3 regions of the Paenibacillus humicola genome follow, and region 3 is predicted to be linked to each of the others. Evidence: predicted binding sites of a transcription regulator. Region 3 holds the regulator's gene; each other region holds the start of a gene.
The links. Region 3 encodes LexA, which represses DNA repair genes until DNA is damaged. Its sites were predicted from a motif close to CGAACATATGTTCG; they were not measured.

Region 1 (4,172 bases), 1.0 Mb from region 3:
TGAATTTAGCCAACCGCATCACGCTGGCCCGTATTTTTCTCGTGCCGATCATCATGTTTCTGCTGCTGATCAACATCAATTTAAAGCCGCTGTCTTTTGCCGATTTTTCAATTACTTGGAATCAGATTTTGGCGGCGCTCATTTTCATCATTGCGGCAAGCACGGACGGGCTGGACGGCTATATTGCCCGGAAGAACAAAATCGTCACCAATCTCGGCAAGCTGCTCGATCCGCTTGCGGATAAACTGCTCGTGGCGGCCGTGCTGATTTCGCTGGTGGAGATGAACAAGCTGGGGGCTTGGATCGCCATCGTCATTATTAGCCGCGAGTTTGCCGTGACCGGTCTTCGCCAGATCGCCCTCCTCGAAGGCGTCGTGCTGGCCGCGAGCAAATGGGGAAAATGGAAAACGGCCGTGCAGATTACGATGATCATTGCGCTGCTGCTGAACAATTTTCCGTTTACGTTCGTCCATTTCCGCTTCGATCTCGTATCCAGCTGGGCCGCGGCTCTCATTACCGTTTATTCCGGCATCGATTATTTCGTCAAAAACAAAAACCTCATTCCGTTAACCGAGTGAGGCGGCTCGTGATGATGAAGCATCATCCCTGACATGTCGTGGGATGATGCTTTTCATTCATAAAATAGGCAAAAGGAGCTGCTGTTTATGCGCGCAGAAATTATCGCGGTAGGTACCGAGCTACTCCTCGGGCAAACCGTCAACACGAATGCGACTTACCTTTCGCAGGGGCTGGCGGAGCTCGGCATCGACGTTTATTTTCAAACCGTGGTCGGCGACAACGCCGGCCGTATCCGGCAGGCGATCGAGCTGGCGCGGACGCGGGCGGACGTGGTGCTGTTCACCGGCGGCCTCGGGCCGACGCAGGACGATTTGACCAAGGATGCGCTGGCGGACTATTTAAATCTCTCTTTGACCGAGCATGGACCGTCCATGAAAAAAATCGAAGAAATGGCCGCGAAGCGGGGCATACCGCTGATCGAAAGCAACCGCAGACAAGCGAACATGATCGAAGGCTGTACGCCGCTTGAGAACGAGGCGGGACTGGCTGTCGGAAACGCGCTGACCGTGGACGGGACGCATTACGTGCTGCTGCCGGGGCCGCCGCGCGAAATGCGGCCGATGTTCGACGGTCCGGCCAAAGCCTGGCTGAGGACCGTTTCCGGAGAGGATCGGCGCCTTTATTCCAGGACGCTGAAATTCGCCGGAATCGGCGAGTCCGCGCTTGAGCATCAGCTGATCGGGCTGATCGACGGCCAAAGCGATCCGACGATCGCGCCTTACGCCAAGGAAGGCGAAGTTGCGATCCGGCTGTCAACCAAGGCACTGAGCGAGCGGGAGGCTGCGGGAAGGCTGGACGAGACGGAGGCGCAGATTCGAAGCCTGGTCGGCGAACATCTTTACGCAGCGGAAGATATACCGCTTGAAGAAGCCGTTATTCGGTTGCTGCGATCCGAAGGTCTGAAGCTGGCCAGCGCGGAAAGCGTTACGGGAGGGCTGCTTACCCAGCTCATCACGAATATTCCCGGGAGCAGCGGCGAATTTCTTGGCGGTTTCGTGACGTATACGAATCATATGAAGCACCGGCTGCTCGGTATCCCGATGGCGCAGCTGGAAGGCGAAGGCGCTCCCGGCGCGATCAGCGAATCGACGGCCGCGCTCATGGCGGAGCGAACGCTCGAAATAACCGGCGGCGATTACGGCGTAGCGCTGACGGGTGTCGCGGGGCCCGCAGAGTCGGAAGGCAAGCCGGTCGGACTCGTTTATATCGGCCTTGCGGTCCGCGGCGGGGAGACGGAAGTATACACCGCCCAATTGAATGGAAACCGGGGAATGATTCGGCTCCGGGCGGCCAAATCGGCACTGTACCGCTTGTGGCTGGCATTAAAGGACCGGAAATAACCGTATGAATACGGACGAACTGTCGAGTAAACAAGTCGAATGTGAACGTTTTGTGACGACGGCTTGCCAACCCCGATTTTATCGTCTATAATCGTCATTAGTTGACGGAAGAACCGTGGCGAAGATTACTTTGCTGCGGTTTTTTTTTATTGCCTTTGACCTTCGAAGGGATAGGAATATATGTTCGTAAAAATGCTTGCTAACGCAGGTGAAACAAGGTATCATGAAACTATAAATCGTGAAGGATGTGAATTCGTTGTCAGATCGCCGCGCCGCCCTTGAAATGGCTTTGCGTCAGATTGAGAAACAATTCGGAAAAGGTTCCATTATGAAATTGGGAGAATCCGCTCAGCTGCAGGTCGAAACGGTTTCCAGCGGATCCCTTGCATTAGATATCGCACTCGGCATCGGCGGTTTTCCGCGGGGCCGCGTCATTGAAATCTACGGTCCGGAATCGTCCGGTAAAACGACGTTTGCGCTTCATGCAATCGCAGAAGCGCAGCGCAGCGGCGGACAAGCCGCTTTTATCGACGCAGAGCATGCGCTTGATCCCGTCTACGCGGGCAAGCTGGGTGTCAATATCGACGAGCTGCTCCTTTCGCAGCCGGACACGGGGGAGCAGGCGCTCGAAATTGCCGAGGCGCTCGTGCGCAGCGGCGCGGTCGATATTATCGTCATCGACTCTGTGGCGGCACTGGTACCGAAGGCGGAGATCGAAGGCGAGATGGGAGATTCCCATGTGGGTCTGCAGGCCCGGTTAATGTCGCAGGCGCTTCGGAAGCTGTCCGGCGCGATCAGCAAATCGAAGACGATCGCCATCTTCATCAACCAGCTGCGCGAGAAGGTCGGCGTAATGTTCGGCAACCCGGAGACGACTCCCGGCGGACGCGCGCTGAAATTTTATTCCAGCGTACGGCTTGACGTTCGCCGCGTGGAGACGATTAAGCAGGGGAACGATATGGTCGGCAACCGGACCCGGGTGAAGGTCGTGAAGAACAAGGTTGCGCCTCCATTCAAGCAGGCGGAAGTCGATATCATGTACGGAGAAGGCGTTTCGAAAGAAGGCAGCATCATCGATATCGGCGTCGAAATGGATATCGTGCAGAAGAGCGGAGCCTGGTTTTCGTTCAGCGGCGAGCGCCTCGGACAAGGCCGGGAGAATGCGAAGCAGTTCCTGAAGGATCACCCTGAAATTTCCGCTACGATCGAGCAGCAAATTCGTGAAGCCAACAATATGGCGGCAGCCTCAATGAACCCCGCTTCGTTCAGCAGTGACGAAGAGGACGAGCTTGACCTGGGTCTCGAATAATCGACACACTGCAGGGAGTCAGTCCCGGCAAAGGATAGGCCTGTGCAGGTCCAGAAGGCTTGGTTCAAACAGAGTCCGTTTTTTTCGGAATTATCGATTGACGGAAAAGACCTAATTGCCGCTTCGTTTCAAATATTGCAGTTATTTGTCTGCATGGCCGAAAAGCACCTGACCGGTGCTTTTCGGCTTTCAATTATTATAGCCAGGCTGCCGTTATTATCGGCCAAGCCGATGTTTGGGATTGATTTCGGAATGGATCAAAGGAAGAGCTGCCGATTGCCCTCGAGGACGTCGCGTTTCTTTCTTGAATCGTTCGAGCGGAAGGAGGAAGATGGTGAACAGCGATAGCGGACCCCGCGATGAGCTGCGGAGAATCGCCTCCGTAGAACAGGACCGGAAAGAGAAACGGCGATACCATCTGATTTTGGATGGCGGCGACGAGCCGTTTATGACCGTTCACGAGGACATTTTGATCCGGTTTCGGCTGCTGAAAGGAAGGGAGATTCATCCGGACGAGCTGAAGGATATTATTCGGGAAAACGAACGGCATCGCGCTTATGCACTTGCCTTGTCTTACCTGGGCGCCAGACCCCGCACCCGGACGGAGATCGCGAGGTATTTGGCGCGCAAAGAGCTGGACGAGGAAGCATGCCGTCATGCCGTCGAGCGGCTGCAGCAGGAGCGGCTTATCGACGACGACGATTATGCGGACCGCTTCGTTTCCGAACGGATGCGCTCGCAGCTGAAAGGGCGGAGGCTGCTGCAGCAGGAGCTCATGCAGCGGGGCGTCGCGAAAGAAACGGCCAAAACGGCGGCGGAAGCCCAAGGGGACGACGCGGAGACGGAAGCGGCGGTGAAAGCGGCGCGAAAGAAATGGCCCCATCTAAAAGGCGAGCTTCGCGAAAGAAAGATGAAGCTGGCCGCTTTTTTGCTGCGCCGGGGTT
Region 2 (4,172 bases), 1.5 Mb from region 3:
CAAGCAGCGTACCGGAAAAGAGAGTGGAAGCGAGCAGCGACAGGGCCAATTTGTTTTTCAACGTTGAAATACCTCCTAAAGGCTCCGAATTTACCCCAGCGCATTCAAACCGGCTGCGGTATACAGGAAGACTAACATGTGCGGCAGATTGGACATGGAGGTAATTTGTGCCAAAAGAAGGCTTTATCGTTTCTTTAAAAAGATGAGGTATCGTCGTTCAGAAAGGAGGCGGAGACTTGCACAATTTTATGATCGGTTCGTTTGTACTCAACGGTTCGCTGCTTCTGTACCTCGGCATCGGGGCGGCCGGATGGCTGATGCTGAAATACCGGTTTCGATCCTTGCCGGAGGGCGGCCCGTTCCTGTCCTGCGCCATGAATGCGTTCTGGATCTGGATGCTCGTGTGGAAAGGAAGCTTCGCGGTTTTTCATCCGGTCGATTTTATCCGGCAGCCGGTATCGCTCCTTTATTTCGACGGGGGAGAACGCGGCAGATGGGCGGCTGCCCTGGCCGCCGCGGCCTACATCGCGTACCGCTCCGTCAAACAAAAAATGAGCGCTGCGATGTGGATCGAAGCCGGTGCGTGGTTTAGCTTCGCGGGCTGGTTTGTCTATCACTTCCTGCTGTGGATGTTCGATCAGGAGCCGTTGTGGTTTCATGCCGTCAATGCCGGGTTGACGGCGGCTCTGTTGATCGCGTTGGCGGTGACCCATAAAGACGACGCTCCGTTTCAGTACGCTTTATGGTTCTCGATCGGAAATGTGCTGCTGCTGTTTATGGTATCCGACCGCCCGGCGTGGCTGCTGACCTTCAGCAAACAGCAGATCGTGTTCCTGCTCGCCGCCGCGTCATTAACCGGATGGTCATGGAGGAATGAGAAAAGGCGGAAAGGAGGCGCTCATGGATAACGTTACGATACTGGTGGCCGTTGCGGCGGGGATGCTGTCTTTCCTGTCGCCCTGCGTGTTCCCGCTCATTCCGGCTTATGTATCCCATTTAACCGGCTCGTCCATTCAGGACGGCAGGCTTGTCGTCAACCGGAGAAAGCTCCTTGTGAATTCGATCGGCTTTATTGCGGGATTCGCCTTTATATTTATCGTGCTGGGCGCATCGGCAAGCTTCCTCGGCCGCTTTGCGGCTCACGAACGCGATCTGGTGCAAAAAATAAGCGGTCTGCTCATCATGGCGTTTGGGCTGCAAATGGCCGGTTTTTTAAATCTCCGGTTGTTCATGTCCGTCAAGTCATGGAATAACGGGATAAAGACGGGCCGCGGCGTCATCCGCTCGTTTCTGACCGGTCTGGCGTTCGGCGCCGGGTGGAGTCCATGCGTCGGGCTGGCTTTATCGTCCATCCTGCTGCTTGCCGGTTCTTCGGAGACGCTGTGGAGCGGAATCGGGCTGCTTGCCTTTTATTCGATCGGTTTGGGCATCCCCTTTCTGATTCTTTCTTGGCTGTTAACCTACTCGATGGGCATCATGAAAAAAATGAACCGCTGGATGCCCTATTTATCCAAGCTGAACGGGTGGATTTTTATCGCAATGGGTCTGCTGCTGTTTACCGGACAGCTGCAGGTCATCAGCGCCTGGCTTGCCCGGTATACGTTCTTGGACATAACGTTTTAATGCGAGGAGACGATACGAATGAAAAAAAACATCATCGCCATCCTGGTTTTAATCGGACTTGTCGCGTACGGCGGCTATGAATACGCAAGTCCGCCGGCTTCGGATATCCCGACAGCGGAAACGGAAGCGGCCGACCCGGATGAAGGCATCGAAAAAGGACAGCATGCGCCGGACTTCTCATTAACGGATCTTGAAGGCAGGCCTGTCCGTCTATCGGATTTTAAAGGCAAGAAGGTGCTCATTAATTTTTGGGCGACCTGGTGTCCGCCTTGCCGGGTGGAGCTGCCGCATATGCAAAAATTTTACGAGGATTACGAATCGAAAGGAACGGTTATTCTGGGCGTCAATCTGACGCCGACGGAAAGAAACGCGGATTCGATCCGTACCTTCGTCAGGGAGCAGGGACTTTCGTTTCCGATCGTATTGGACCCCGAGGGCGACGTCATGGATACCTTTCAAGTGATGGCCTATCCGACCACGTACCTGCTGGATTCCGAAGGCGTGATCCGGGAAAAGTTTCAGGGCGCCATCAGCTACGACATCATGAAAGATGCGGTTGCGAAGCTGTAGCGGCCGGATTCGTTCAACTATCATTTTCCATCCCGCAATTCGAACAAATGTTTGTGTTTCGGGTGCTCAATTCTCTTTTCCTGTGATAGAATAGAAGAATCGAATCAGCAGGAAGGAGGGGGCGCATGGCGCTCCGATTTATCGTCGGCCGGGCCGGAACGGGCAAAACCCGCCGGTGTCTGGACGAAATGCGCAGCCTGCTGCGGGAACAGCCTGACGGGCCGCCGCTCATGATGCTCGTGCCGGAGCAGGCTACGTTTCAAGCCGAATACGCGCTGCTTGGGGGCGAGGGACCGGGAGGGGCGATTCGCGCCCAGGCGCTCAGCTTCCGCCGCCTGTCGTTCCGCGTCATGCAGGAAACCGGAGGAACGGCGCTCGTGCCGATCGGCGAGAACGGCAAAATGATGCTGCTGCACAAAATCGTGCATCGGCTCGACGTGCAGCTCCAGCTGTTCGGAGGCGGGGAAGCGCAGCGCGGCTTTATCGAACGGCTTGGCGAGCTGATGACGGAGTGGAAGCGGTACGGCATCGATTCCGCCCAAGTGGAGCAGTTCGCCGCCTCCGGGGCGGCGAATCCGCTGCTCGCCCGCAAGCTGCACGACCTGCGGCTGATTGCCGGCGAGCTCGAACGGGAGCTGGACGGACTTTATGTCGATGCGGAGGATTACCTGAGCTGGCTCGCGTCGGGCTTCGATGAGGCGCCATCGATGAAGGGGGCGCGAATTTGGGTCGACGGATTCCACGGCTTTACGCCGAAGGAGTACGGAGCGCTGGAGGCGCTGCTGCGCCATTCGGCCGAAGTGACGGTCGCGCTTTGCCTGGACCGGCCGTACGGCGAAGGCGAACAGCCGCACGAGCTGGAGCTGTTTCGGCCGACGGCGGAAACGTATGTCAAGCTGGCCGAGCTTGCCGGGCGTATCGGGCTCGAGCTGGCGGAGCCGGTCGTGCTGGACGGGAAGCCGCCGCTCCGTTATCGGGGAAGTCCGATGCTCGCCCACCTGGAGCGGCATTTCCGGGACCGGAAGGCGCTGGCGCTTACAGCCGAAGAGCTGGAGACGGGCGCGGTATCGCTGCATGCGGCGGGCAGCCGGAGGGCCGAGGTGGACGCCGCGGCAAGGGACATCCTCCGGCGCGTCCGCGACGAAGGGTACCGGTACCGCGACATTGCGCTGTCGGTGCGAAACGCGCCGGACTATTCCGAATACATAAGCAACGTGTTTGACGATTACGGCATTCCATATTTTCTCGACCAGAAGCAATCGCCGCTGCACCATCCGCTTGTCGAATTCGTCCGCTCGGCGCTCGAAATCGCGTCGTACGGCTGGCGGTACGAGGCGGTTTTCCGCTGCATCAAGACCGAGCTGCTGCTGCCGGACGACGGGAGCGTGACGCGAGAATCGCTCGATCTTCTGGAAAATTACGCGCTGGCCGCCGGCATCGACGGCAGCCGCTGGCTGACGCGCAGCTATTGGAAGCCGCTCGTGCGCGATACGCTTGAAGGCGAAGCGGCGCAGGCCGCGGCCGGCGAGCTGAAGCGGTTCGAAGCGGTGCTTGCGGCCCGGGAGGCGGTCGTGCCGCCGCTGCGGAAATTTATCCGCCAGCTGAAAAAAGCGGAGGACGTGCGCGCGATGTGCGAAGCGGTATACCGGCTCCTCATGGCGGTCGACGCCCCCGACCGGCTCGAACGGTGGAGCCGCAGGGATGCCGCGGCGGGACGGACCCAGCGCGGCCGCGAGCACCGGCAGCTGTGGGACGGCGTCATGGACGTGCTCGACCAGCTGACGGAAATGACCGGGGGCGAACGGATGCCGGTCCAGCTGTTCGCCGGCATGGTGGAAACCGGGCTGGAAAGCCTGAAGCTTGCCGCCGTTCCGCCGTCGCTCGACCAGGTGCTGGTCGGAAGCATGGACCGGACGCGTTCCGGGCGCATCCGGGTCTGCTACGTGCTGGGCGCCAATGACGGCGTAATGCCGCAGCGC
Region 3 (4,172 bases):
CTGTCCCGTTTCTATAACAGAAAATGACACCTTACACCTTCGAAGGAGATGATACCGTGAGCTATACAAAAGATGACATTATGCGCATCGCCCAGGAACAGAACGTCCGGTTTATCCGACTGCAGTTCACCGATCTGCTCGGGACGGTCAAGAATGTGGAAATCCCGGTCAGCCAATTGCCGAAAGCGCTCGATAACAAAATGATGTTTGACGGTTCTTCCATTGAAGGTTACGTCCGCATCGAAGAATCCGACATGTACCTGTACCCGGACCTGAGCACATGGGTTGTATTCCCATGGGTAACGGAAGACCGGGTCGCCCGGCTGATTTGCGATATCTATATGCCGGACGGCACGCCGTTTGCCGGCGATCCGCGGGGTATTTTGAAGCGCGCGCTGAAGGAAGCGGACGAGCTTGGCTTCACCGCGATGAACGTCGGCCCCGAGCCGGAATTTTTCCTGTTCAAAACCGACGAGAAAGGCGAGCCGACGACGGAGCTGAACGATCAGGGCGGTTATTTCGATCTCGCGCCGACCGATCTCGGCGAGAATTGCCGCCGGGAGATCGTGCTGACGCTCGAGGAGATGGGCTTTGAAATCGAAGCCTCCCACCACGAAGTTGCGCCCGGCCAGCACGAGATCGACTTTAAATACGCGGATGCCGTCAAAGCGGCGGATCAAATCCAGACGTTCAAGCTCGTCGTGAAGACGGTCGCCCGCCAGCACGGTCTGCATGCGTCGTTTATGCCGAAGCCGCTGTTCGGCGTGAACGGGTCGGGGATGCACTGCCACCAGTCGCTTTTCCGCGGCAACGACAACGCGTTTTTCGACGAAAACGACAAGCTCGGCCTCAGCCATACGGCTCGTCAATATATGGCCGGCGTCCTGCGCCACGCGCGCGGCTTCGCCGCCATTACGAATCCGACGATCAATTCGTACAAGCGTCTGGTGCCAGGCTATGAGGCGCCGTGCTACGTCGCCTGGTCGGCCAGCAACCGCAGCCCGATGATCCGCATCCCGGCTTCGCGCGGGCTCAGCACGCGTATCGAGGTGCGCAACCCGGATCCGGCCGCAAACCCGTATCTTGCGCTGGCCGTCATGCTGAAAGCCGGTCTGGACGGCATCCGCAACAAAATGCAGCTGCCGACGCCGATCGACCGAAATATTTACGTCATGACGGATGAAGAGCGGATCGACGAAGGAATCCCAAGCCTTCCGGTCGACCTGAAGGAAGCGCTGGACGAATTGCTGCGCGATGAAGTGGTGTGCGATGCACTTGGCGATCATGCGCTTGCGCATTTCTATGAGCTGAAGGAAATCGAGTGGGATATGTACCGCACGCAGGTCCATCAGTGGGAACGCGATCAATATTTGACGCTGTATTAATGCGAAACAACGAAAAACCCTTTGGCGCCTGGCGCCAAAGGGTTTTTTTGTGTAACGGCGGGCTGCGTGTTATGCTCCGCACGGGGAGTCTTTCCATGGCATACGATGCACCAAAAGGATGGAGGCGGTGCTCGTAAGATGGCCAAGTCAAACAAGCAGGCAGGCTTTCGGCTTCCCCCGGCGGTTCTGCGGAGAACGGCCGCTTATTTAGTCCCGTTTTACCGGAAAATCGCTGCGGACCGCACGTTTGCCTGCCGGTGGTCGGCTGCCGTTCGGGGTCTGGACCCGGACCGCATGCAGCGGCTTTTGAAATCCGTCGTTCCGCGGGCGCGGCTGGACGGTTTGTCCACAAACGGAATCGGCTATTTTATCGACTTTGCGTTTCCGGCGCCGGTGCTTCAGTATTCATGCGGCACGTCGATTCCGCCCGGTAAAGCCCGGTTTGCGTTTCCCGCTCCGGCCCACCGGAAAATCGCCGCAGCCGTGCTCCCGTTTTACAGAGCGCTGTCTTGTTCGCCGGGTTACGCAGCGGCAATCGCAAAATCGGTTCGGGAAGGCCGGCGGGAGGCGCTTTCCCGGCTGGTGCGCTTATATGTCCGATCGGCGGCGCTCCGTTCGGCGGATGTCGACGCCGCCGGCATCCGCCTTGTGTTTCGGTTTACAACGGGCAAATATGAATACGACCACCTGCTGTACCGCGATATTCCCGACTGATGGCGTCCGAAGAACAAGAAAAGGGAGCCTTGAAGCGATTCCGACTGGAATCGTGTCAAGGCTCCCTTTTTTTCACGTGGATTCCGAGCGATCCGTGCGCCGAGGCGTTTCTTTCTTCCCCTCGCCATGCTGTCCTCGCGCTAGTGAATATCGCGGAACAGGCCGACGACTTTGCCCAAAATCGTCACGTTCCGCAAACGAATCGGTTCCATCGTCGGATTTTCCGGCTGCAGCCGGATATGATCCTTCTCTTTGTAGAAGGTTTTGACCGTTGCTTCGTCGTCCTCCGTCATGGCGACGACGATTTCTCCGTTGTTGGCGGTTTGCTGCTGGCGGACGATAACGTAATCGCCGTTCAATATGCCCGCTTCGATCATGCTTTCGCCAATGACGTTCAGAATAAAAAGGTTGTCGTCTCCGACCTTGCTCGCCGGAAGCGGAAAATAATCCTCGATGTTCTCGGTGGCCGTAATCGGAAGGCCGGCCGTTACTTTCCCGACGACGGGCACCTTGGCGACGGTCAGCGGGAAAGCGAGCTCCGACTCGTCCGAATCCAGTATTTCAATCGCCCGCGGCTTCGTCGGGTCGCGGCGGATCAGCCCTTTCTTCTCCAGACGATCCAGATGCCCGTGTACGGTGGAGCTGGAAGCAAGGCCGACCGCTTCGCCGATTTCCCGGACGGAAGGCGGGTAACCTTTCTCCCGGACCTCGGTTTTAATAAATTCGAGTATCGCCTGCTGGCGGTTGGAAAGTTTCGACACCTGAATCACTCCAATGGTTCATTTGTGTCAAATTATAACACAGAACCGGAGTTCGTACAAACATAAGTTCGAGAAAACAAAGGTTCGCATCAGCCTGCGAACAGACGTTCTAAAATGGTATTGACTCCAAACATGCGTTCGTGTTATTGTTGGTTTAACAAATAACAGAACAAACGTTTGGGGTGTTGCGGAATGATGACGACTATTTCAACGTATTCGAATACGCAGGGCAAGCGTGCGGCTGCGAACGGCACACGGGAAGTGCAGCGGAGGCTGGACGGAGCGCCGAAGGCAAACGTAAGAAGCGTGGAGCGGCTTATGATGAAGTTTGCCATCGCGGGGCTGCTCGTTATTTTATTGTTTTCAGGCTTGACGCTCATGCGCACGGATGCGAGCGGCGAACGGCCTGCCGCGCCGACGGCGCAGGAGAGGGTCATTGTCGTCGGAGCGGGCGATACGCTGTGGTCGATTGCCGGCACGCTCCGGCATGAAGGCGAAGACGTCAGGCAAATCGTTTACGAGCTGAAGGAACGGAACAATTTGCGGTCAAGCGTCATTCGCGCAGGGCAGACGTTAATCGTTCCCGCGGATTGATTTCCGGTCCCGGTACACGCCATCGCATTCCGGTTTGGCTGCATGTTTATGAATCGCCCTCGCCTGAGCCTGTCCGGCTTCACGGTGACGGGCGATTTTTGTCTCTCAATCGCGGCATGCGGGCGTTTCGCGTGTAGTGAAGCCTTCTTGACAATGGTAGAATAAAAATGTCAAAGTAAAAGACGGAATGTTCGCTTGCTGGCCAGAAAGGAGCGATGGGAAATGGGAAAGCTGATCGATCGGATCAACGAGCTGTCGCGCAAGCAGAAAACGGTCGGTTTGACGGCCGAGGAAGCTGCCGAACAAGGCGAGCTGCGCCGTAAATATTTGGACAATTTCAGACGGAATTTCCGCAATCAGCTCGATGCGATCAAATGGGCCGAGGACGAGGATGGAGACTCCACGATCAAGCACTGACGCCGCGGCTTCGGCAGCATCTCATTTTATCATCCGGCAAACCGCAGAGGGACTTCGAAGTCCCTCCGGACGGCCGGCGGTTTTTCATGAGAAGGAGGAGAAGAGAAGATGGAATATCGGCTGCTTGGACGAAGCGGACTTGCCGTTTCGGAGCTTTGCCTGGGTACGATGTCGTTCGGAAATACGACCAGTGAGAGCGATTCGATCGAGATGGTTCACCGTTTCCTCGACCGGGGCGGCAATTTTCTCGATACGGCAAACGTGTACGTTGCGGGACGGTCGGAGGAAATCGTCGGCAAGG

Region 1: the regulator LexA is predicted to act here: its motif matches at 2,093-2,106, upstream of recA (recombinase RecA).
Region 2: the regulator LexA is predicted to act here: its motif matches at 2,234-2,247, upstream of addB (helicase-exonuclease AddAB subunit AddB).

Annotation. Positions count from the first base shown of each region.
Region 1 covers NZ_JAQGPL010000001.1:3,295,285-3,299,456, reverse strand. Annotated here, with positions in the region: gene pgsA (CDP-diacylglycerol--glycerol-3-phosphate 3-phosphatidyltransferase) at 1-578, shown strand, start outside; gene rimO (30S ribosomal protein S12 methylthiotransferase RimO) at 1-3, shown strand, start outside; gene PD282_RS15070 (competence/damage-inducible protein A) at 666-1,919, shown strand; gene recA (recombinase RecA) at 2,176-3,228, shown strand; gene PD282_RS15060 (RecX family transcriptional regulator) at 3,563-4,172, shown strand, end outside.
Region 2 covers NZ_JAQGPL010000001.1:3,767,966-3,772,137, reverse strand. Annotated here, with positions in the region: gene PD282_RS17510 (C40 family peptidase) at 1-61, opposite strand, end outside; gene PD282_RS17505 (hypothetical protein) at 237-908, shown strand; gene PD282_RS17500 (cytochrome c biogenesis CcdA family protein) at 901-1,623, shown strand; gene PD282_RS17495 (peroxiredoxin family protein) at 1,642-2,193, shown strand; gene addB (helicase-exonuclease AddAB subunit AddB) at 2,319-4,172, shown strand, end outside.
Region 3 covers NZ_JAQGPL010000001.1:2,288,371-2,292,542, forward strand. Annotated here, with positions in the region: gene PD282_RS10585 (MerR family transcriptional regulator) at 1-27, shown strand, start outside; gene glnA (type I glutamate--ammonia ligase) at 57-1,385, shown strand; gene PD282_RS10595 (hypothetical protein) at 1,524-2,099, shown strand; gene lexA (transcriptional repressor LexA) at 2,240-2,860, opposite strand; gene PD282_RS10605 (LysM peptidoglycan-binding domain-containing protein) at 3,053-3,454, shown strand; gene PD282_RS10610 (DUF896 domain-containing protein) at 3,677-3,871, shown strand; gene PD282_RS10615 (aldo/keto reductase) at 3,980-4,172, shown strand, end outside.